2 regions of the Polaromonas sp. P1_F6 genome follow, and region 1 is predicted to be linked to the other one. Evidence: riboswitches for the same ligand, from Rfam matches in the RefSeq annotation. Region 1 holds a riboswitch; the other holds the start of a gene.
What was found. A riboswitch is a leader RNA that binds a small molecule or an ion and turns the genes downstream of it on or off. The one in region 1 is predicted to bind glycine.
Positions count from the first base shown of each region.

Region 2: it holds a riboswitch for glycine, as region 1 does, so the genes downstream of both, AC1DY9_RS21465 (D-amino acid dehydrogenase) here and gcvT (glycine cleavage system aminomethyltransferase GcvT) in region 1, are expected to answer to the same signal.

Region 1 covers NZ_JBFUBQ010000001.1:367,099-379,260, reverse strand. The annotation lists gene AC1DY9_RS01810 (undecaprenyl-phosphate glucose phosphotransferase) at 1-1,066, opposite strand, end outside; gene epsA (XrtB/PEP-CTERM-associated transcriptional regulator EpsA) at 1,059-1,847, opposite strand; gene AC1DY9_RS01800 (acyltransferase family protein) at 2,223-3,236, shown strand; gene denD (D-erythronate dehydrogenase) at 3,548-4,573, shown strand; gene AC1DY9_RS01790 (TRAP transporter substrate-binding protein) at 4,666-5,637, shown strand; gene AC1DY9_RS01785 (TRAP transporter small permease) at 5,749-6,243, shown strand; gene AC1DY9_RS01780 (TRAP transporter large permease) at 6,446-7,723, shown strand; gene AC1DY9_RS01775 (hypothetical protein) at 7,796-8,365, shown strand; glycine riboswitch at 8,393-8,508, shown strand; glycine riboswitch at 8,530-8,633, shown strand; gene gcvT (glycine cleavage system aminomethyltransferase GcvT) at 8,689-9,849, shown strand; gene gcvH (glycine cleavage system protein GcvH) at 9,904-10,269, shown strand; gene gcvP (aminomethyl-transferring glycine dehydrogenase) at 10,328-12,162, shown strand, end outside.
Region 2 covers NZ_JBFUBQ010000011.1:12,417-24,578, reverse strand. The annotation lists gene AC1DY9_RS21490 (hypothetical protein) at 1-44, opposite strand, end outside; gene AC1DY9_RS21485 (CaiB/BaiF CoA transferase family protein) at 338-1,570, shown strand; gene AC1DY9_RS21480 (alpha/beta fold hydrolase) at 1,601-2,335, shown strand; gene AC1DY9_RS21475 (thioredoxin domain-containing protein) at 2,332-2,814, shown strand; gene AC1DY9_RS21470 (GrpB family protein) at 3,011-3,553, shown strand; glycine riboswitch at 3,751-3,872, shown strand; gene AC1DY9_RS21465 (D-amino acid dehydrogenase) at 3,984-5,297, shown strand; gene AC1DY9_RS21460 (DUF1737 domain-containing protein) at 5,391-5,597, shown strand; gene AC1DY9_RS21455 (DinB family protein) at 5,597-6,130, shown strand; gene phnD (phosphate/phosphite/phosphonate ABC transporter substrate-binding protein) at 6,345-7,316, shown strand; gene AC1DY9_RS21445 (response regulator) at 7,515-9,950, opposite strand; gene AC1DY9_RS21440 (sensor histidine kinase) at 9,947-11,242, opposite strand; gene AC1DY9_RS21435 (DAHL domain-containing protein) at 11,239-12,162, opposite strand, start outside.

The sequences.
Region 1 (12,162 bases):
TCTTGCGAGCCTGTTGAATCGTGCCACCGTCTTCGGTAACAGCCATGGACCGGAACTTGTAGACCAGAATCTGCTCACCGTCCAGGCCATAGCGCCGCTGCTTGAAAATAACCGGCCCGGGAGAGTCAAGCTTGACCATGATCCCGATCACCAGCATGACCGGAAAAATCAGGAACAGGATCAGCAGTGACAGCGCGACGTCGCTGGCCCGCTTCAGTACGCCGCTGACACCCCGGAACGGCGTATCACAGACAGATATCACCGTGACCCCGCAGACCGAATCGCTGCGGCCCTGTATCAGGTCGGTAATGAACATGTCGGGGACAAAATAAATCGACGCTGTGGTGTCCTTCAGGCCATCAAGCACCTGCAGGATGCGCGGCCGCGATGCCATGGGCAAGGACAGATAAATAAACTGGATACGGTGCTGCTTGACGTAAGCCGGAAGGTCGTCAATTTTTCCCACCAGTTGGTAGTCATCCTGTGACTCCCTGCGGTCCTCCCCGCGGTCGTCGAAAAAACCCTTCAAATCAATGCCCGAATACGCCGAGCCTGTGATGTGCCGGGCCAGAGAAACGCCTTGCTCGTTCATACCGACGATGACAGCACCCCGAACCGCCCCCTGCAATTTCAGCAACTGCGGAGCGGCAGCACGCAGAGCCACATGCGCACCCGCCTGGGCAACCGGCGCGACCCATAGCCAGTTAACCAATACCGTCATGGAAAATTTATAGAAATATTCGGTGGCAAAACCCGTCAGCAACAACAAGCCGGCAATCCATATCCAGTGAAATGCAATCTTCGAGAACACCTTCCACACGGGCAAACGCAATTGGGAGGTACCGGGAAACGTCAGCGAAAACACGATGACCGACAAAATTAGATAGGCAGGACGCACCGACCCTTCAAAGAACAAAGCCAGTCCCCAGAGCGAGAACACCAGAACCAGAGGGTCCAGCGCGGCCTCCACTGCGGTGAAAAGATGACTTCGACCCAACCCCATGGAGCGGGGTTCGCGCCGGTTAAGCCATGCCGAGGCTGAATTGAGCGGGTTGACATCATCCATGCAAGCTCACCCGCGTAATCCTGGAGACAGCCTGGGCCCGGTTAAATACGTTGAGCTTCTGGAATATGCGCTGCATGTGATTCTTCACCGTATAGCCACTGATGTTGAGGATGGTTCCAATCTCGGCATTGGTTTTTCCCATGGCGACCCAGGCCATGATTTGCGTTTCACGTTCGCTCAGGCCGGACGCGTCGTCGGCTCCGTTGCGCACCGTAACGACAGCTTGCGGGTGCTGCTGTGGCAACAGCGCCATCTGCCGCAGCGCGTTATCAATGGCAGGCATCAGCATCCTCATGGCCTTCAGCCCAGACTCCCTGGGAATCTCATCTGCACGGAAAAACGCATACAGACAGTCCTGGTGCGCCCTTTCGTCATGCATCGCGTGAACGAGCACCGAGCGCATCCCCGCCAGGGTACGGGTGAAGGAGCCCGGCAAGCTCGCATTGCCGAGCAAATATTCGAACTGGCTGAAATTGAGGAGGCAGGGCTGCCCACCGGCCGCCACCCAGTGGTCATGAAGCCGGCCAAGCAAAAAGGGCACGCCGTCTGTACCGTCTGCATAAGAACGTACGCCAGGCAATTCAGAAAGAATGTCGTGCTGGATAGCACCTTCCTGAAAGTCGCCCCAGCCCACCATCAGGATGTCATGTGGAAGGGAATACTGGACGTCACCGCGCAACCATTCGAGCAGGTCGGCGTGCCGGGTGATGGCCGTAGCCTGCGTTATCAGCGCCGTATAGTGCGCAGGATCTTCGCTAAAAAGCGGAGCGTGAGATTTCATGCCTTGATATCACTTCCTGTGTTTTGTTCTGCCCCCTGCCTGCGTGTGCAGGCGTGGCAGAAGGGGCCCACTGAGAATCGTCTAGCTTGGTATAAGTCGCAATACCAAAGACGGCACAGTTGATGTAGGAACAAGACGACTCAGTGTAGGGTGGCAGGCATGCAATTGAGGTGTCAGACCCCGCGCGTATTGGTTGCAACTACGTAACAGCTGTGCGCTTGATGGCAGTTGCTTCGCAAAACGATACGGCTTGCAACAGTTTGCTTTCTTTTGGCGCACAGCCGTGGCAGCTATTGGCTACGCTGCGCACATAATTTGTGCACGCAGTTGCAGTGAGCAAGACAGCAAAGAAACAAGAAGAGGAACGCAAGGCTGATGACCGGTAAGAAAATGAAGCGCAGCATGGAAGTGGATACGGTAAGAGGCATCGCCTGCATCTTGCTGGTTCTGTTTCATGTAGTAGGGGATACGCCCTCAGTGGGCCTGAAGGTTCCGGAGGGGCACTGGTTGCAGATGTTCAATGAAGGGCTGGCCTATATCCGCATGCCGCTCTTCTCTTTCATCTCAGGCTATGTGTATGCATTTCGCCCCTATGAAGGCAATGCTGCTGAATTCATTAAAGGCAAGGTCCGGCGGCTGCTGCTCCCCCTGATTACGGTGGGAACTATTTTTGCCGTCGTGCAGGCCTTCACGCCAGGCGCCAACTCATCGGTCAACCAGTGGTGGCTGTTGCACATTGAGCCCGTGGGGCACTTCTGGTTTCTTGAAGCGCTTTTTATTGTCTTCCTGGTCGTTCTGCTGCTGGAACACCTCAACGCACTTTCTACTGCGGCCGGATTTGCGGTCGCCTGGGCGCTCAGCGCGGTACTGTTTGACTACTTCAGTCCTCCCAACTATTTCGCCGCCCGCGGCGCTGTTTACCTTCTGCCTTTTTTCCTGGCCGGACTTGCCTGCAAACGATTTGACATCGGAACGCCAAAGGCCCGGCTTGTAGCAGCGGCCGTATTTATTTGCGCCGCTACCGGGGCCATGCTTTTTCCGCAATTTTCCGAGCAGGGAAGTTCTGTCGCCGCACTGGCGCTCGGTGTCTCAAGTGCCTTTCTTCTTTTGCGGAGTGGCTGGAGTTTCGCGCCCCTGGCCTACATTGGATCCTTCTCATTTGCGATTTACCTGCTGCATGTTTTTTTTACGGCTGCGAGCCGTATCGCCTTCAGGAAACTGGGTATCACGGACACCTATGTCCTGATGACGCTGGGACTCGTCGCCGGGATTGCTGGTCCTGTCGTATCCGCGCTGCTCATCAGCCGGCACGCAGGCCTGAATCTGTGGCTGCTGGGAACTGTGCCGGGCAAGCCGAAAACCAATCCGAAGCCCGTGGTAGCAGCCTGAAGGATCGGGGCTCGAGCCAGCGGCCCATTTCATTCTGGCGCCAAGCCGCTCATCACTGGCGGCGTCCTGGCGCCCCAATCAGTGACTGTGCCGCCGCGGCGAATCCTGAACGGCTCGAATGTCGGAGCAGGAGCCGTGCCCCCCGGGAGTTGCACGATGTCTTTTTCTCCAAGCACCATCCAAACCGGCACCATCTGTCGGCTGCATGGAACGACTCCTCCTTCGAACTAAACTGCCTGACATACCGCAGGCAACCGGATCGGTGCGGGCATGCAGGCGAGTAACCTACAAAAAATGGAGACAACATACCCATGAATATCGTCATCACCGGTGGCGCCGGATTTCTCGGGGCCAGGCTGGCCCGGCAACTTCTGGACGCGGGGCAATTGGCTCTTGCGGGCAGCGCACCGCAAACCATCCGGACAGTGACACTGGTTGACAGGGTGGCGCCCCCGGCCGCGCTGGCCGCGGACAACCGCATTCGAACCATCACCGGCGATCTGAACCGGCTGCTGGAAGACGGTCATCCGCAAGCACTCGTGGTGACAGAAAAAGACACGCTGATATTCCATCTGGCGGCGGCGGTCAGCGGTGAATGCGAAGCGGATTTCGACCTTGGGATGCGCAGCAATGTCGACGCCACGCGTGCGCTGCTGCAGGCGTGCCGTGCCCTGAATACATCGCCCACCGTCGTATTCGCCAGTTCGCTTGCAGTGTTTGGCAATTCACCCGAGCAACCACTCCCGGCGGTCATCGATGACAGAACGCTGCCCACACCACAGAACAGCTACGGCATCCAGAAATTTATCGGCGAGCAACTGGTGGCTGATTACGCGCGCAAGGGTTTCATACGCGGGCGCAACGTACGCCTGATGACCGTGAGCGTACGGCCCGGAAAACCCAACGGTGCGGCATCGAGCTTTCTCAGCGGCATGATCCGGGAACCCCTGGCGGGGATCAGGGCGCAGTGTCCTGTGCCGCCCGAAACGGCGGTGGCTCTTGCGTCGCCCGGCCGTACGGTTGAGGGATTGATTCGCGCTGCGCAAGCCAGCGACACCGAATGGGGTGCCCGCACAGCCGTCAATCTGCCGGCCCTCAAGACCACGGTCGGCGAAATGGCGCAAGCCCTGGCACGGGTGGCAGGAAAGAACGTGGCGGATTTGATCGACTGGGTGTACGACCCCGTCATCGCAGGAATCGTGGGCAACTGGCCGGCCAATATCGACGCAGCACGCGCGCGGTCGCTGGGCCTGCTGCCTGACAGTGATTTTGAAAGCATCATCGCGGCGTACTTAAGCGAAAACCCGCGCACAACCGCTGGTGCATCGCGGCAATAATGCGTGTGCTTATGGTCGGAAAATCCTGATGCGGGACCGGCCCCAGTCGTCCACAGGATTCCCGGCCCGATCACCCAACGGAGACAAACAACATGAAGCTTTCAAAACTGATTATCGGTATGACGCTCGCAGCGGGATTCATGGCGTCTGCAAATGCACAGACCACCATGAAGATCAGCATTTCCACGGCCCAGAATTCGCATCAGGGCATTGCCATCGACACCTTTGCCAAAGAAGTCGAGAAACGCACAGCAGGCCGCTACAGAGTCCAGACCTTCTACAACGGAGCCCTGGGCGGCGAACGCGAATCCATCGAGGCCGTGCAGCTGGGCACCCAGGAGCTGGCCCTCTCCTCCACCGGCCCCGTACCCAACTTTGTCCCCGAGACCAAGATCCTCGACGTTCCCTTCCTGTTCCGGGACAAGGCGCACGCACGCGCCGTGCTGGACGGCCCCATCGGCCAGAATCTCCTGACCAAATTCGATGCCAAGGGCTTTAAGGCGCTGGCCTGGGCCGAGAACGGCTTTCGCCACATGACCAACAGCAAGCGGGATGTGAAAGTTCCGGAGGACCTGAAGGGACTGAAGATGCGCACCATGGAAAATCCGGTGCACATCGCCGCCTACAAAGGCCTTGGCATCATCACCACGCCCATGGCCTTTCCCGAAGTGTTCACGGCGCTGCAGCAAGGCACGGTCGACGGCCAGGAAAATCCCCTGTCTGTGATCATGTCCGCCAAGTTCGACCAGGTGCAAAAGCACCTTTCACTGACCGGTCACGTTTATTCACCCTGTATTTTTGTCATGAACAAGGCAGCTTTCGACAAGCTCAGTGCTGGCGACAAGACGGCATTCATTGACGCTGCCAAGGAAGCGACCAAGGCGAACCGGGCCCGCGTGGACCAGGACGATGCCAACGGTGTAGCCGAGCTGCGCAGCAAAGGCATGACCGTGATCGAAAACGTCGACAAGGCGAAGTTCGTGGCAACGCTGGCGCCAGTCAACGCCGAATTTGAAAAGCAGTTCGGCAAAGCCAACATCGACGCGATCAGGAACTACAAGTAAACCGTACCGCAGCTATTTTGCTACTTTTTTTGTAGCTACTTGCGCCCGCCACCATTGGTCTGCGGGCGTTTTCATTGAAATTTTCAATTCTCCTCATGTATCGGCGCATCCATGAAACAAGTATTTCTCCAACTTGAACGGTGGACCACCGGCTTCTCCATGCTGGTGGCCTGCGTGATGCTGGTCATCGCATCGGGGCTCGGCGTGTTCCAGATCCTGACGCGTTTTGTCTTCGAGCAGCCTGCAGAGTGGAGTGAAATTCTGATCCGCCTCAGCCTGATCTGGATGGTCTTTATGGGAATTCCCACGGCTTTCCGCCAGGGCGCCATGGTCAGCGTGGATGTGCTCTATCGCTGGAGCCCACCTCGCATCCGGCGGGTGCTGGACTGGCTGGTCTGCCTCGCCGCCCTGTTCCTCGTCGCAGTCATCGTCTGGTGGGGCTGGGACTATTCCCTTCGCGGGCGTGTGCAGTCCATGGCCGGCCTTGAATCCATTTCCATGTTTTGGGGCTATGTGGCCATGCCTGTCGGCGGCATGTTCTGCGTGATCGGCATCATCGGCAACCTGATCGACCCACAGCGGAATGAATTGGAAACCGCACAATGAGAACAAAAACTGGATTTCACCTTCAAGCAGGGGCCGCGGAACCGGCTTTGCCGGGCCGCAGGCGCGGCCCCAGAGGGGCTGGAGCCCGCGGCTCCAAGCCTGCCTGCGCAGGCTTGGACGGGCGACAGAGGCGAAGCGTCTCGCGAGCCGCGGCCTGCAAGGCCTCGCGCATTACACGAAGTGAAAAGCGTGGGGGCCAAGTATGACCGCGGTAATGATTTCCACCATGGTGCTGTGCTTTGCACTCACCGTTTCCGTGGCCGTTTCCATCGGCCTGGCGTCCATCTTCGGTATCCAGGCGTCCAACGCCAACATGCTGATTTCAGTCAAGGAGATGTTCTCCTCGATCAACAAGTTTCCGCTGGCCGCGATCCCCTTCTTCATCCTGGCCGGCAACCTGATGGAAACCGGCGGCATCTCGCGCCGCCTGGTCGAGTTCGCCAAAAGCATTGTGGGCGGCGTCCAGGGCGGCCTGCCCATGACCTGCGTGCTGACCTGCATGATTTTTGCGGCCGTGTCGGGCTCTTCTGTGGCCACTACTTTCGCCATAGGCGCCATCCTGATCCCGGCGCTCATCAAGCACGGCTACCCCACCGCCTACGCCGCAGCCCTGCAGGCCACCAGCGCAGAACTGGGCGTGATCATTCCGCCATCCATCCCCATGATTCTTTACGGCGTGAGCGCCGAGGTCTCGATCGGAGAACTCTTCATCGCCGGCTTCGGCCCGGGGCTTTTGATCGGCTGCGCGCTGATGCTGTTCGTGCACCTGTACTGCCGCTGGAAGGGCTGGGGCAAGCACGACGGCGACGGCCGCCTGAGCTTTGGCAAGGCGACCTGGCAGGCCAGCTGGGCGCTGCTGATGCCGGTGATTATTCTGGGCGGCATTTACGGCGGGATTTTCACGCCGACCGAGGCGTCGGCGGTGGCGGTGTTTTATGCGCTGGTCGTCGGCACCGTGATCTACCGCGAAATCAAGCCGGCCGACCTGTACGTCATCCTGCGCAAATCGGTGCTCTCCAGCGCCGTGATCATGTTCATCATCGCCAATGCCGGGTTGTTCGCCTTTCTGATCACCCGGGCCGGCGTGCCGGACGCCATAGGCCATTGGCTGGAAGCAGTGCTGCAATCGCCCGCCCTCTTCCTGCTCGGCGTTAACGCGGCGCTGTTCATCATCGGCATGTTCATTGAAACCAGCGCCGCCATCATTGTTCTGGCACCCATCCTGGCGCCAGTGGCTGTGCATTTCGGCATCGATCCGGTGCACTTCGGGCTGGTGATGGTGGTCAATCTTGCCCTGGGCATGATCACACCGCCTTTCGGCGTGAACCTGTTCGCGGCCTGCACCGTCGCCAGGATATCGCTGGACCGCATCGTGACCCACCTGATCCCCTTTGTGCTCGTCATCCTGGCTTGCCTGATGGTGGTCACTTACGTCCCGCAGCTGTCGCTGGCTCTGCGGGATCTCGTCTACGCAAAATAGCTTTTCGGACGGGATTCACGAGGCTGTCATTTTCAGCAGCCATGCTCGGGGTTTCATTTCAGGATGAAATCCATGCAGCTCCACAAAACCGACCGCGCCCGTGCCGAGCTCAAGCCCGGCGTGAGAACGCTAGGCCAGCGCGAGCGCACCCTGCTGCTGATGGCCGACGGCAGCAAGTCGGCCCAGGACTTCCGCCCGCTGTTTGAGGGCGACGGCGAAGCCATTGCCCTGCGCCTTTTGCGCGACGGCTTTCTGGAAGCCCATCCCGGCAAGACGTCCGCGCCGGCAAAAAACCCTGCGCCTGCACCCGCCCAAACACTCACGCCGGCGCAGTTACAGAACTTTCCCAGCCCCGAAACCACCCAGGCCATTCAGGTCTCTGCCGATCAATTTGAAGGCAAGCGCTCGCTTGCCACAACCCGGATGTTCCTGTTCGACATCTGCGAACGCATGTTCGCCCGGCGCAACCCGGAGATGGCCGAGCGCTTTCGCGAAGCGCTGCGCAATGCCAAAGACCGCGAGACCATGCTCAGCGCCTCGCGCGAAATGATCGAGGAAATCGAAAAAATCGCGGGCCACGAGCGCGCCGACTCCATCAGCGAGCGCATCGCCATGCTGCTGCCGCAGCACCAGGCCGCCTGATCGAGCCGACAGCGGCTTCCGTTACACTCAGCGGTGTCAGGAGAGAGTTTTCCTCGCGAAAACCGCCGAAGGCGCACGAGCACCCTGGGGGCACCCCCCTTGAGTAGCACTGAACGCTCAGGCAAAAGGACTGGCAACCGCCCTGCGGCGCACCACGCGGCAAGGCGTTCCCTACTGGAGAGAGGCCGCCTTTCACGGGCAGCCCACCGAAGGAGCAAGCCTGCATCGCCGGGTGAATCTCTCAGGTAAAGTGGACAGCAGGGGCAGCCCATGGATTGAGAACAAGTTCTTGCCATGACCGTGTTTGCCCCCTGGAGAATGCCTTGTCCGATTCGTCCACCTCTTCCGCCGCCCCCGAAACCTTGTTGAAAACGCCCCTGCATGACCTGCATGTGGAGCTTGGCGCGCGCATGGTGCCTTTTGCGGGCTATTCGATGCCGGTGCAGTACCCCGCGGGCCTGATGGCGGAACACCACCACACACGCCAGGCTGCCGGCCTTTTTGACGTGTCCCACATGGGCCAGCTACGCCTGGTGGGTGCTGATGCCGCAGTCGCGCTGGAATCCCTGATACCCGTTGATGTGATCGACCTGCCCGCCGGCAAGCAGCGCTACGGCCTGCTGTTGAACGACGACGGCGGCATCATCGACGACCTGATGTTCTTCAACCGCGACTACGCCAACGGCGGCGACCTCTTTGTCATCGTCAACGGCGCCTGCAAGGTCGGCGACATTGCACACATCCAGGCAAAGATCGGCTCGCGCTGCGAAGTCATCCCCATGCCGGAAATGGCGCTGATGGCGCTGCAGGGCCCACAGGCCGTCACTGCCTTGCAGCGCCTGGCGCCCGGTGTCGAAAAACTCGTATTCATGACCGGCGGCCGCTTCAGCGTGGCCGGCTGCGACTGCTTCATCACCCGCAGCGGCTACACCGGTGAAGATGGCTTTGAAGTCTCGGTGCCTGCTTCGCAAGCTGACGCACTCGCACGCGCGCTGCTCGCGCAACCTGAAGTCAAACCCATCGGCCTGGGCGCGCGCAATTCGCTGCGGCTGGAGGCCGGCCTGTGCCTCTACGGCAACGACATCGACACCACCACCACGCCGGTGGAAGCCAACCTCAACTGGGCCATGCAAAAGATTCGCCGCACCGGCGGCGCGCGTGCCGGCGGCTTCCCTGGCGCAGACAAAATTCTGGCCCAGCTGGCCGACCCCGCCCTGCTCACCCGCAAGCGTATCGGCCTGGTGGCGCTGGAGCGCGTTCCTGTACGCGACCACACCGAACTGCAAAGCACCGACGGCATGGCTATCGGCGAAGTCACCAGCGGTTTGTTGGGCCCCACCATCAACCAGCCCGTCGCCATGGGTTACATCAAACCTGAGTTCGCTGCGCTGGGCACACGCGTGAACGCCATCGTGCGCGGCAAGCCGGTGCCCATGGAAGTGGCCGCCATGCCTTTCGTTCCCGCCCGCTACTACCGCGGTTAAGCACCAGATCAAGCTCCCCGTTTTATTCACCCCACTCAACCCCTGGAGAACCTCATGACCGTCAAATACACCGAAGACCACGAATGGGTCAAGATTGAAGGCAACGTCGCCACCGTCGGCATCACCGTGCATGCGCAGGATGCGCTGGGCGATGTGGTGTTTGTGGACCTGCCGGCTGTCGGCACCACCTTCGCCCAGAAAGAAACCGCCGGTGTTGTCGAATCCGTCAAGGCCGCGGCCGACGTGTATATGCCCTTGAGTGGCGAAGTCACCGAAATCAACGAAGCCCTAAGAGACGACCCATCTCTCGCTAACAGCGACCCGATGGGCGCCGGCTGGTTTTTCAAAGTCAAGCTGTCCGACCCAACGCAGCTTGACGCGCTGATGGACGAAACCCGCTACACCGCCTTCGCTGCCTGATTTTCTGACCGATTCTTTTTTCTGACTCCTGGCTGCCAAGCCTGACACGGGACCCGACATGTTGATGCAATCCGCCAAGCCCTTGGGCGATCTTGAAAACCCTGCCGAATTCATCGCCCGCCACATCGGCATCGATGACGCCGACGAAGTCCACATGCTCAGCATCGTGGGCTCAGCCTCGCGCCGCGCGCTGGTGGAAGGCATTGTTCCACGCTCGATTGCACGCAGCACCGCCATGGCCATCCCGGCCCCCGTCACGGAGGCGGCCGCGCTCAAGCAGCTCAAAGCCATCGCGGCCAAGAACCAGGTGTTCAAGAACTTCATTGGCCAAGGCTACTACGGCACCTACACGCCGGGCGTGATCCTGCGCAACATCCTCGAGAACCCCGCCTGGTACACGGCCTACACGCCCTACCAGGCTGAGATTTCGCAGGGCCGCATGGAAGCGCTGATCAACTTCCAGACCATGGTCTGCGACCTGACCGGCATGCCGATCGCCAACGCCTCCATGCTCGACGAAGCCACCGCCGCCGCCGAAGCCATGACCCTGGCCAAGCGCAGCGTGAAAAGCAAAAGCAATGTCTTCATCGTCGCAGGCGACTGCCACCCGCAAACAATTGAGGTGATCCAGACCCGCGCAAAGCCCTTGGGCATCGAGGTGAAGGTCAGCACGGCAGCCGTCACGGTGCCGCAACTGATGGCCGAAGGCAATTACTTCGGCGTGCTGGCGCAATACCCCGCCACCACAGGTAGCATCCATGACCTGCGCCCGCTGGCCGGCCAGGCGCATGTCGATGGCGCAGCCCTCTGCGTTGCGGCCGACCTGCTGGCGCTCACGCTGCTGGCCCCGCCCGGTGAATGGGATGCCGACATCGTGCTCGGCAACACCCAGCGCTTCGGCATGCCCATGGGCAACGGGGGGCCGCACGCGGCTTACCTTGCCTGCCGCGACGAATTCAAGCGCTCGCTGCCCGGCCGCCTGGTCGGCGTGACCATCGACAGCCACGGCAACCCGACCTACCGCCTGGCGCTGCAAACCCGTGAGCAACACATCCGCCGCGAGAAAGCCACCTCCAACATCTGCACCGCGCAGGTGCTGCCAGCCGTCATCGCCAGCATGTACGCGGTCTACCACGGCCCGCAAGGCCTCAAGCGCATCGCCGAGCGTGTGGCGGCCTATACGGCCATCTTCGTGCAGGGTCTCAAAGAGCTGGGCTATGAAATCACCAACACAGGCGCCTTCGATTCCGTCACGGTGAAGACGGGTGACGCTACCAATTTGATAGCTGACCGCGCACGTTCGGCGGGCGCCAACCTGCGTTTTCGCTTGAATAATCACCTGGGCGTGTCGCTGGACGAGACCACCAGCCGCAAGGACATCGAACTGCTCTGGTCCTTCTTCGCCAGGCCCGGCCAGACCGTACCCGTGGTCAGCGCTTTCGAAAAGGGCATCGAGTCGCTGATCCCCGCCGGCCTGCGCCGCACCAGCGCCTTCCTGTCGCACCCGGTGTTCAACACCCACCACTCCGAAACCGGCATGCTGCGCTACATCCGCATGCTGAGCGACAAAGATCTCGCACTGGATCGCAGCATGATTCCGCTGGGCAGCTGCACCATGAAGCTCAATGCCACCAGCGAGATGATTCCCATCACCTGGCCGGAGTTCGCCAACATTCACCCCTTCGCACCCGCAGACCAGCTGCAGGGCTATGCGGAACTCGACAAGCAGTTGCGCGACTGGCTGTGCCAGGCCACGGGTTATGCAGGCATCAGCCTGCAGCCTAACGCCGGCTCGCAAGGCGAGTACGCGGGCCTGCTGGTCATCAAGGCCTTTCATGAAGCCAAAGGCCAGGGTCATCGCAACATCTGCCTGATCCCTTCGTCGGCTCACGG
Region 2 (12,162 bases), on a different contig from region 1:
CCAAACGAAAGCGCGAGCGCAACTGTAAAGAATAGTTTTTTCATTTAACCCCTCCTTTTGTCCGTTATTGAGCAAGCAAATCCGGTCAGGGATTCAAGGATTTCGGTATATGGATTGCGGGAGAATGCACCAAATTTGAAGTCACCAGAATCGAAAATCTGCCAATAAATTCTAGGCTTCCAGCCCGTCTTGCCCACCCCCAATCGGAGGAGCTTTCAGCCTTTTTGGTGCTTCCGAGCTAATCGTTTACCCGGCCCTCGTTCGATTCACAGCGGGGTGGCGAGTTCTCCATCGTCCTTCCCCTGGCTTGATCCGAGCTGAAGGCAAAATGCCATACATGAACTCCCTATCCGGCATCCGTATCCTCGACCTCTCCCGCGTACTCGCAGGCCCCTGGTGTACCCAGACGCTGGCTGACCTGGGCGCCGATGTCATCAAGATTGAACGCCCCGGCACGGGGGACGACACGCGCACCTGGGGGCCGCCGTTTTTGAAGGATGCGCAGGGTGCCGATACCGAAGCGGCTTATTACCTGGGCACGAACCGCAACAAGCGATCTGTGACCTGCGACATTGCGCAGCCTGCGGGCCAGGCACTGGTGCGTGAGCTGGCGGCTCATTGCGATGTGTTTGTGGAGAACTTCAAGGTGGGCGACATGGCGCGTTATGGCTTGGACTATGCGTCGCTCAAGGCCATCAACCCGCGCCTCGTGTATTGCTCGGTCACGGGCTTTGGGCAGAACGGGCCTTATGCCGACCGTGCGGGGTATGACTACGCGATCCAGGGCATGGGCGGGCTGATGAGCGTGACGGGTGAGCGCGACGACCTGGGCGGCGGGCCGCAGAAAGTCGGCGTGGCGGTGGCGGATTTGATGACGGGGATGTATGCGACGGTGGCGATACTGGCCGCGCTGCGCCATGCCGAGAAAACCGGCGAGGGCCAGCAGGTGGATATGGCGCTGCTGGATACCCAAGTGGCCATGCTGGCCAACCTGGGCGCCAACTATTTAGTCAGCGGCAAGGCGCCGGGCCGGGCGGGCAATGCGCACCAGAACATCGTGCCTTACCAGGTGTTTGAAGTCGCACCTGCGCCCGATGGCAGCAAAGACCATTTGATTCTGGCCGTGGGCAATGACTCGCAGTATGCGAAGTTTTGCGCCGTGGCCAACATCCCTGAGCTGGCGACTAACCCGCTGTTTGCCACCAACCGCAACCGCGTGCTGAACCGCGGGCAGCTGGTGCCGATTCTGGAAGCGGTGATGAAGACGCGCAGCAAGGCCGACTGGCTGGGTGCGCTGGAGGCGGCAAAAGTGCCGTGCGGCGCCATCAACAGCCTGGCAGAAGTGTTTGCCGACCCGCAGATTGAAGCGCGCAAGATGGTGACGGAGTGGAAGCATCCGGTGAAGGATGATTTGAAGCTGGTCTCCAGCCCCATCCGCATGAGCGCCACGCCGGTGCGCACCGACCTGCCGCCGCCGTTGCTGGGCCAGCATACCGAAGAGGTGCTGCGCAGCGTGCTGAACTATTCCGACGCCAGGTTGTCTGAACTGAAGAGCAGCAAAACCATTTGATGCAGCAACCTTTAACATGGAAGTGACGCAATGAAACACAATTTTGTTCTGGTCCACGGCGCGTGGCATGGCGGCTGGTGCTGGCGGCGTGTGGCGCAGGCGCTGCAGCTGGACCACCACAAGGTGTTCACGCCGACACTGACCGGCCTGGGCGAGCGCGCCCATTTGCTCTCACCCACGATCAACCTCGACACGCACATCAACGACGTGATCAACCTGATCGAGGCGGAAGAGCTGCATGAAGTGATTCTGGCGGTGCATTCCTATGCCGGCATGATCGGCACGGCTGTCACTGACCGCATGCCCGACCGCATCAAGCACCTGGTGTATGTGGATGCGGTGGTGCCCAAGCCCGGCGAGAGCTGGAGCAGCACGCAGGCCAGCGCCACGCAGCAGCAGCGCATGGCGGCGGCGCAGGCTTCGCCCAGCTTCAGCTTTCCGGCACCCGACCCGGAGGTGTTCGGCCTGCACGATGCTGACCGTGACTGGGTGAAGCGCCGGCAGACGCCGCACCCCGGCAACACCTACCAGGCGCCGCTGCACTTTGATATGCAGCGCGTAGCCGCTGTGCCGCGCACTTTTGTCAGTTGCACGCAACCCGCCCTGGCCACCATAGAGCCGAGCCGGCTGCGTGTGAAAGACCCGAAATTCTGGGACGGTGCGTGGCTGCCGAATTCGCGCGTGGTGGAGATCAAGACCGGCCATGACCCCATGATCAGCGAACCGGCTGCGCTGACGAAGATTTTGCTGGAAAGCGCCGAATGAGCCAGGTGGGCCGCCGCCAGTTCACTGCCGCGCTGGCAGCCGGGCTGGCCTTGCCCCAGCTCGCACTGGCCAAAGACACTGCCTTGCCTGTGCCGGCCTCTTTGCCGGCGGCCGCTGGAATCGCCTTCGCCAAAAATGAACCACTCGTGCTGTTGGTCAGCCTGCCCGGCTGCCCTTTTTGCGAGCTGGTGCGGCGCAACTACCTGTTGCCGGCGCAGCGTGACGGCAGCCTGCACGCCTGGCAGCTCAACATCAGCGACCGCACGACGCCGCTGACCGGCTTTGACGGCCAGGTGACGACAGCCGCCGCGCAAGTCGCGGCATGGAAAGCCGGTTTCACACCCACCGTGCTGTTTCTGGGCCCGGCCGGGCAAGACCTGGCGGAACGGCTGGTTGGCCTGGCATCTACCGACTTTTATGGTGCCTATCTGGAAGAGCGACTGGCCCAGGCGCGCAAAGCTGTGCTGGCTCTCCGGTAAATGAAATGCAGACCGCCTCATTCGCAGCCGCGGGACTTCTAGTTGCTATTGTTTTAATAGCTGCTCGCGCAATATTTGATTGGGCTGAAGGCCTTTTTGATGCTTAAAACCGCCCCAAAAATAGCCCCGCAAAGGATTCTGGCGTGTCGCACAGCGTTTTTTGCCCCTGCACAACAACCTGCCAGCCGTCACGCGCATGACTGACCAGGAATCGCTGCTTGCCGCTATCCACGAGGAAGTGGTCTTGCAGGCCTACAACCCAGCCTGGCCCCAGCAGTTTGTGGCTGAGCGGGACCGCCTGCTTGCGCTCTCCCCTCAGCTGCCGGCCCGCCTGATCGACATCCAGCACATCGGCAGCACAGCCGTGCCCGGCCTGGCGGCCAAGCCGGTGATCGATATGCTGGCCGGTGTGGAATCAATCGCGGCGGCTGAAGCGCTTCTGGCGCCGCTGTGCGCCAATGGCTACACGACCTCCGCTGAATTCAATGCCTCGCTGTCTGACCGCAAATGGCTGATGCGCTGGGCAGAGGGGCGCCGCACGCATCACCTGCACCTGGTGGTGCACGGCGGCGAGGTGTGGGCGCAGCGCCTGCGTTTTCGCGACGCCCTGCGTTCGGACCCGGCGCTGGCGGCGCGCTATGCCGCGCTCAAGGCGGAACTGGCGGCCAGGCACCCGGGTGACCGGGAGGCCTACACCGATGCCAAAGCCGCGTTTGTGAACGCAGTGAGCGAAGGCTAAACCTCCCTGCTCCCTACTCCCTACTATTAAGCCGCTGAATTAACCCGCTAGACCTGTACTGAACGCCCTATTCACGCTTGGCAAAACAGTCTTCGGTGGTAAATTCAAACCCGTTCAAGCAGGAGAGCGCTGCCCCACAAGGCAGCCACCGAAGGCGCAAACTTCCATAATCGCTCAGGTCCCGTACTGCCCGGAACACACAGCCGTCTGGAGAGACGCCGCACGCAAGGTGCAGCGCACCGAAGGAGCAAAGCCGAAGCTTGTCATCGACATAAAAGCAACGGCTGAATCTCTCAGGTAACAAGGACAGTGGAAGCGGCCGCAAGCATGTGATGGCTTGGCGGTTGCCACGATTCTTCCGATTCAACAGCAACCCCTGGCACGGCGCTTGCGCTACTGCAATGTTCTGCTTGAATGAAAAGGAATCGCCATGAAAGTCATGGTTTTGGGGGCTGGTGTCACGGGGATCACCACGGCCTGGTATTTGGCGCAGCGCGGCCATGAGGTGACAGTGGTGGAACGCCGCAACGCAGCCGCGATGGAAACCAGTTTTGCCAACGGCGGGCAAATATCGGTGAGCCATGCGGAACCCTGGGCCAACCCGGGTGCGCCGCTGAAAGTGTTGCAATGGCTGGCGCGTGAAGACGCGCCGCTGCTCTTCAGGCTGCGCGCCGATGTGAACCAGTGGCTGTGGGGGCTGGAGTTTTTGCGCAACTGCACGCCGGCGCGCACGGCACAAAACATCAAGCAGATCGTGAACCTGGGCATGTACAGCCGCGGCGCGCTGCAAAAGCTGCGCGCCGAGCTGGGCCTGCTGTACAACGCGCAGACCAAGGGCATCCTGCACTTCTACACCAGCCAGGCCGAGTACGACGCGGCGCAGGAACCCGCGCGCATCATGCGCGAGCACGGCTGCGAACTCGACATGAAGACGGCCGACGAATGTGTGGCGATTGAGCCCGCACTGGCGCAATGCCGCGGCAGCATCGTGGGCGGCAGCATGACGCCCAGCGATGAATCGGGTGACGCCCGCGCGTTTACCGCCGCGCTGGCCGCGCGCTGCGAACAGGCCGGTGTGAAATTTTTGTACAACACCACGGTGCTGGGCCTGGATGCCGCAGAGGGGCAGCTGAACGGCGTGCAGGTGGCGATGGGCAGTGGCGAGGCCGGTGGCAAGGTCGAGATGCTGAAAGCCGACGCGTATGTGATGTGCCTGGGCGCCTTCAGCGCGCAGTGGGCCAAGGTGCTGGGGCAAAGCCTGCGCATCTACCCGGCCAAGGGTTATTCGGTCACGCTGCCCGTGATCAACGAGGCGGCGTCTTACCAGGTGAGCCTGACCGACGACGAATACAAGCTGGTGTTCTCGCGTTTTGGCAACCGCTTGCGCATTGCCGGCACGGCCGAACTCAACGGCTACAACACCGAGCTGAACCTGGTGCGCTGCAACGCCATCGTGCGCCGTGTAAAACAACTCTTTCCCGACATGACGGACGGCGAAGGCGCGCAGTTCTGGACAGGCCTGCGGCCGGCCACGCCGAGCAACGTGCCTTACATCGGCAAAAGCAAGGCCTCCAATGTCTTCCTCAACACGGGCCACGGCACGCTGGGCTGGACACATGCCTGCGGCTCGGGCGCGGCGATTGCGGACATCGTGAGCGGGCGCGTGCCGGAAGTCGACTTTGCGTTTACCGGGATGCCGGCGCCGGAGCGTGTGATGGCATTGCCGGGGATGGCGAAGGCCTGAGCAAGGCCTGAAAAGGGGGTCTGGAGCACAGCGTCCTGCAGCAGGCGGGCGGAAACGGTAATATCGCCCTCCGTTCATCAGCCGCTTGCCGCCATGACATCACACGCCACCACGCCCCCCGACGGTCTTCCCACCTACAGGCTCCTTACCGGCCCTGATGACGCGAGCTTTTGCCGCCGCGTGAGCGAGGCGCTGGCGCTGGGTTACGAGCTTTACGGCTCGCCGGCGGCGACCTTTAATGGCGAGAACGTGATCGTGGCGCAGGCGGTGCTGTGGCCTTCGCTGCGCAAGGCCGGCTGATGAGCCCTGCCCAGCCACTGAACCCTGCAACGCTCCAGGCCATGGCGGATTTTCCGCGCCAGCTGGAGCAGTTCTACGACGCGATTCCTGAAAGCCACAAGGGTTGGACGCCGCCGTCGTGGGAAGGCATTCCGAGCGAACACTTCACGGCCATTGCGCAGGTCTGCCACGTCAGGGACATCGAGATTGACGGCTATCACGTGCGGTTTCAGCGTACCTTGTCAGAGGCCAGCCCCGTGCTGGAATCACTGGACGGCTACGCGCTGGAAAAGGAACGCAGCTACGCGGCCGCTGATGCGCAAGAGGCCATCGCGGCGTTTCGCGTAGCGCGCACCAGGACGATGGCTATGCTGTCGGGCATCACGCCCGAACAACTGGGCCGCACGGCGCAATTCGAAGGTTATGGCGCCCTCACGTTGCGCAGCCTGGTGCATTACCTGTGCAGCCATGACCAGCAACACCTGGCCGGGCTGCAATGGCTGCTCGGGAAGGTGGATGCTGCTCGCATGGCGGATGCCGGGGGCGATTTGTAACACCGCTTATCAGGAAAGGTATTTTTCGCGCTACCTTGACGCCCTTCGTTCAACGAAAAAACCACAAACTTTCTGACGTAATTCCGCTTTATGACCCTTTAGAGTCGGTCTACCTGTAAGTAAACGTTAGTTCGGAAGCACACTTGGGTTAACCGGCGTCTCTGCCGCGTGACCGCAAATGCGGTTTTATCCACAACTACCGGGATGATCACTCATGAAGTTTTATTTGCGCCATGCAGCAATATTGGCCAGCGCCGCCTGCGCCCTGGGTTCGGCAACAGCCCAGACCGACGAGGCGAAGCCTGCACGCAAGGCAAAAGCAGCGGCCGCCACCCCCGCGCCCGCGCCCGAAAAATATTCCGGCCCTCGCGAAAAAATGGTCGTGGCCATGCCCAAGACCTATGGCAAGAGCGAAACCATGGCCTTGTGGGGCGACTACTTCAGCCACCTGTCACGCTGCGGAAACATCGACCTGCAAAACGCGCAAGGCGAATCGATGGACAAGACCAGCAACATCGACATCCTCGGTGAAAAAGAGCTGATTGAAGGTATCTCGGCCGGCAAGGTCCAGCTGGCACAAGTCAACCCCGGCCTGGCTGCGCAGTTGGTCACCGCCGGCCAGCCGGCGCCGTTTGGCGTTCCCGGCAACAAGGCCAGCGGCGTGCGCAACTCCTACAAGCTGATCCTGGTCACCCGTATCGACAGTCCCTACAAGGAGCCCAAGGACCTGGTTGGCAAAAAAATCGCGCACACCACGCCAACCTCGAACTCGGGCAACCTCGCGCCGCGCGCGCTGTTCCCGGCGCTGGGCCTGACGCCGGACAAGGACTACGAAGTCGTGTTCTCCAACGGCCACGAGCGCTCCGTCACGGGCGTGATGCATGGTTTTTATCCGGCCGCAGCTGTGGCCAGCGATTTGTACCAGCGCATGGTCGTCAAGGGCGACATCAAGGGCTCGAGCATTCGCACGATCTGGGAAAGCCCGCCTTTCATGACGGAAACCTGGACCATGAGCAAGGACGTTTCGCCCGAACTGCAGGCACGCGTGAAGAAATGCTCGTTCAGCTACAGCTTCTCGCCCACACTGAAAAAGCAGCTGCCCGGCAACGACACCTTCCTGCCCATCAACTTTGATCGCGACTTCGCGACGGTGATGCAGGTCTACCGCGCCAGCCAGAAGAAGTAAGGCCCCCACGGTCGCTCACTTCGTGTAGCTCCCTGCCCCCCGAGGGGGCCGCCCGCCTGCGGTCTGGCAAAGCCAGTCCCGCGGCTCGAGCTGGCTTGAAGAATTCTTTGGGCACTACCACCGGGGGTATTCCACCAGCGGGGGCCGAGGGTCCGGCTTTGCCGGCCCCAGGCGCCGCCCCCTCGAGGGGGGAACAGGCTACACGCCAGTGAGCCTGGACGGGGGTGGGTCTACAGTCAGGGGTGGGTGAACCGTCCCCCACAGGCTTTCATCGAGCACCCGCTGCAGGGTACGGATCAGCTGCTCGTTGGAAGTGTGTGCTTTCACCAGCACTGCCTCCGCGCGCTGGCTTTGCTTCGGCTCCACATCGTGCGCAGAAAACACGACCACTGGCGGCACGATGTCGAGCGCTTCAATGGTGTCCAGCAGTCCCCAGCCCGAGCCGTCTTTCAGCGTCAGGTCGAGCAGCACCAGGTCGTAACGGCGGCGCGCCAGCTGGTCGCGTGCCTCGCGCAGCGTGGCGGCAAATTCAAAGGTGGCAAAGTCCTGGGCAATGGCCGCGGCAATGCGCTGGATATCGAGGTCGTCCTCGACGTGCAAAATGCGCGGCCGGCCTTCGGCCATGTTACCGATGGCACGGTGCAAACTGAGGATCAGGAGGTTCTCATCGATGGGTTTTTCCAGCCATGTTGAAACCGCCAGGGGCTGGGTATTGAACTCGAGCTCGCCTTCTTCAGCATTGGCCGAGACCACCACGATCGGCAGGTCTTTCGTCGCCTCTTCGCGGCGCAGTGCACGAATCAGGCTGATGCCGTCCTGGTCGGGCAGGTTCAGGTCGACCGTCATGGCAGCGTAGGGCATCAGCATGACTTGCTCCAGCGCCTGCCCTGCGCTGTGCACCATGTCCGAGTCAAAGCCGCCTTTATCAAGCATCAGGTTGATCAGGCGGGCAATGTCGGGATCGTCTTCGCAGACCAGGATGAGCGGCCTGGTCGCTGCCCCGGACCTGATGCTGGTTTGAATCGGCGCCGGCACCGCCTCGGGCAGCTCAAAGAAGAAAACAGTTCCGACGCCGGTTTCCGTCGTGAACCCGATTTGGCCGCCCATCCGCTCCACGATGGCGCGCGAGATGTTCAGGCCCAGGCCCGTACCACCCATTTTTCGGGTGTCCGATGTGTCGGCTTGCGAGAATTTCTGAAAGATGCGCTTTCGGAACTCTTCGGGAATGCCGGGGCCGCTGTCGGCGACTTCCACCCGGACCCTGCCGTTCTTGCACAGCAGCCGGACTTCCACGCAGGACTGGGCCGGCGCGAATTTCACGGCGTTGGACAACAGGTTGGTAATGACCTGGGTCAGCCTGTCGCTGTCGACGCTGACCCTTACCGCTTCTGCCGGTGCGTCCAGAACCAGCTTGACGTTGTGCTGGCCTGCGAAGCCTTCGTTGGCCGTCAGGGCTTGCGTCAGCAGAGGCTGCAGTTCCATCTGCTGGAAGTCAAAACGCATTTTTCCGGATTCAATTTTTTCGCTGTCAAGAATGTCGTTGATCAACCTGATGAGCCGTTCGCAATTGTTGGTGGCGATGCCGACCAGGTTTTTGGCCATGGCCGGCAGCTCCCCGGCCACGCCGCCGGCGATCAAGCCCAGGGAGCCGCGAATGGAGGTCAGCGGGGTGCGCAACTCATGACTGACGGTAGAGACGAACTCACTCTTCATGCGGTCAATGCGCTTGAGTTCGGTCACGTCGGTGCCCAGCGAGAAAAAGCCGACCACCTTGCCTTCGTCCTCGTTTTCGCCGTAGCGTGGAAAGTACTGCATGACGTAGTCGCGCAGCTGGCCATCTGACGTGACCTGCGTGCGGTCGTATTGCGCCGCGTAACCGGCGAGCGCTTCTTCAATCTTGCCCCGCTCTTTTTCGTGGAGCTCGTCGCCCATCAGTTCGCGCATGGTCTTGCCGTGGATCTGGCCGTGCTTCAGGCCAAGAACTTCTTCGTAGGCAAGGTTATGGAACTGAAAGCGCTGTTCGGCGTCGATATAGGCAATCAAGGCGGGCACACTGTCCGTGATCTGGCGCAGTTGTGATTCGCTGTCATGCAAGGCGCGGGTGCGCTCCTGCACGGCTTCCTCCAGGCCGCTCACCTGCGCTGCCGCCTGCTGCGCCAGCTCCCATTTTGTGGTCAGCATTCTTGCCAGCTGGCTGACTTCAACCGGATCAAACGGTTTTTTCAGAATCAGGAGACGATCCCGGGCTTCCAGCCGCGCGAACACATCTTCCCAGGCATGGTCGGAGTAGGCGGTGCAGATGACGATCTGTACCTTTGGATCAACGCGCCAGAGCCGTTCGATGGTCTCCACACCATCCCAGCCCGGCGGCATGCGCATGTCCACAAAGGCCATGGCATAGGGCCGCCCGGCCCGAACGGAGACCTCGACCTTGTCCAGACCCTCACGTCCCTGGTAGGCCGAGTCCAGCTCAAAGCCATCATCGGATACCGGTGCGGCGTCGCCAAACAACAGGGCTTCGGCATCGTCCAGGTCATGCGCAACCGGCCTGGACGCAAGAATTTTCCGGAAGTCTTCGTGGATGGACGGCATGTCGTCGATCAGCAAAATGCGCCGGTTCTGCAGTTGAGTCATGGCTGGCTCCTGTGTTTTTTCGCATCAGCCGGGCTTTCATCGGGCGAGTGTTGCCGCACAGGCGATGGAATGGTGAAGAAAAATGTGGCACCTTGCCCCACCGCCCCTTCGGCCCAGATACGACCGCCGTGACGGGAAATGATCCGGTGAGCGCTTGCCAGCCCGATTCCCATCCCTGCAAACTCACCCGGTGAATGCAGGCGCTGGAAGGTACCGAACAATTTGTCCGCGTACGTCATGTCAAACCCGACGCCGTTATCACGGACAAAATAGACCGTACTTTCGTTGTCGGGGTGCTGCGCCCCAACCCAGATCTCGGGGGCAGTGGCATGGACGGTGAACTTCCATGCGTTGGAAATAAGGTTTTCCATTACCTGGCACAGCAACGCGGAGTCACCCACAGCGGTAAGGTTGGGCGTTATGTGGACTTTCACATCTCGCGCGGTATTGCGTTTCTGGCAGTCACCGCGCACGCGCTCGGCTATTGCCGTGAGGTCGACTGTCTCGATCTTCAGGTTGGTACGGGACACCTGGGCCAGCAGCAGAAGGCCATCCGTGAGCTCACCCATTTGCCTGACTCCCTCGCGTATCCGGCTCAGGTAATGCCTCGCGCGTTCCGCCGCATCACCGCTGACCGCCTTTTGCAGCAAGTGGCTGAAGCCGTCAATCGAGTTCAGGGGAGAGCGCAAGTCATGCGCGAGCGAATACGAGAAGGCTTCGAGTTCCTTGTTGGACTGGCGCAAAGCCGCTTCGGTTGCCCTGAGATCCTGCACGGTATCTTCCAGGCTGCTCACCTGTGCTGCCGCGCGCCGCGCCAGCTCCCATTTGGCGGTCAGTGTTCTCGCGAGCTGGCTGACTTCGATCATGTCGAATGGCTTTTTGAGCACCAGCAGGCGGTCCTGCACGTCCAGCCGCGCCAGCACATTTTCCCAAGGATGGTCGGAGTAGGCTGTGCAGATCACGATCTGCACATGCGGATCAACACCCCAAAGCCGCTCGATGGTCTCCACCCCGTCCCAGCCCGGCGGCATGCGCATGTCCACAAAAGCCATGGCATAGGGCCGCCCGGCCCGGATGGATTCCTCCACCTTGGCCACACCTTCGGCGCCCTGATAAGCGGAGTCCAGTTCAAAATCACCGTAGGAAATCTGCGTGACCTCACCAAACAACTCGGTTTCGGCAACGTCCAGATCACGCGCCACCGGTTTCGCAGCGAGGATTTTGCGAAAGTCCTCATGGATCGACAGCATGTCGTCGATCAGCAGGATGCGCTGGTTCTGTAGCTGCGTCATGATTTGGTCTGCGCGATATCCATTGGCAGCTCCAGTGTGAAGGTGGCCCCCAGACCCGGCCCGTCGCTGTGAGCGGAAAGTGTCCCGCCCATCTGGCTGACTGCCAGCGCGCAACTGTGCAAACCAAAGCCGTGGCCTGTTTTGCGCGTCGTAAATCCGTGCGAGAAAATCAGCGTGAGGTTTTCCGCCGGTATCCCCTCTCCCTTATCCATGACAGAGACCCGCAAGGTCGACTCGCCAACAGGCTCCACCCGCAATGTGATCTGGTGCGATGCGGCCGGCATACCCGCCATGGCATTTTTGGCGTTGCTGATCAGGTTCACGAGAATCTGCAGGACCCGTGAGCGGTCCAGCAGTGCTTCTGGCACCTGCGCGAACTCCTTCACCACAGTGACTCCGTGGCGCGCCAGTGAGACACCGTTCATCCGCAGCGCGTCCTCCACCAGGTCGCTGATCTGCACCGGCTCAACGATGCTGCCGCCGCCTGCGTACGATTGCTGCGTGGCGACGACGTCCTTGATGTGGTCGATGCTTCTGGTGAGAAGTTCCAGCTCCTTGAGCATGCCCTGCTGCTCCTGCACCAGGGTCTGGGAGATCCCATTCAAATAGCCGGGCAGTATCTTGCCCTTCTCGTCGTGAACCAGAAAATGGGCCAGGTCTGCGGCGTGCTCGTTCATCAGCTGCATGCCCCGGGAAAGCCCCTGCACCCTGGATTTGTGCAAGGTGCTGCCGATGAGGTCGGCCGAGACGTTGACGCTGTTGAGGATGTTGCCCACGTTGTGCAGCACATTGGTGGCAATCTCGGCCATGCCCGCCTGGCGCGCAGTGGTCATCAGCTCGCTTTGCGCCTGGCGCAGCTCCTTCGTCCGTTCCTGCACGCGCTGTTCAAGGTGCTCATTGGCCGCCTGGAGTTCCGTGTT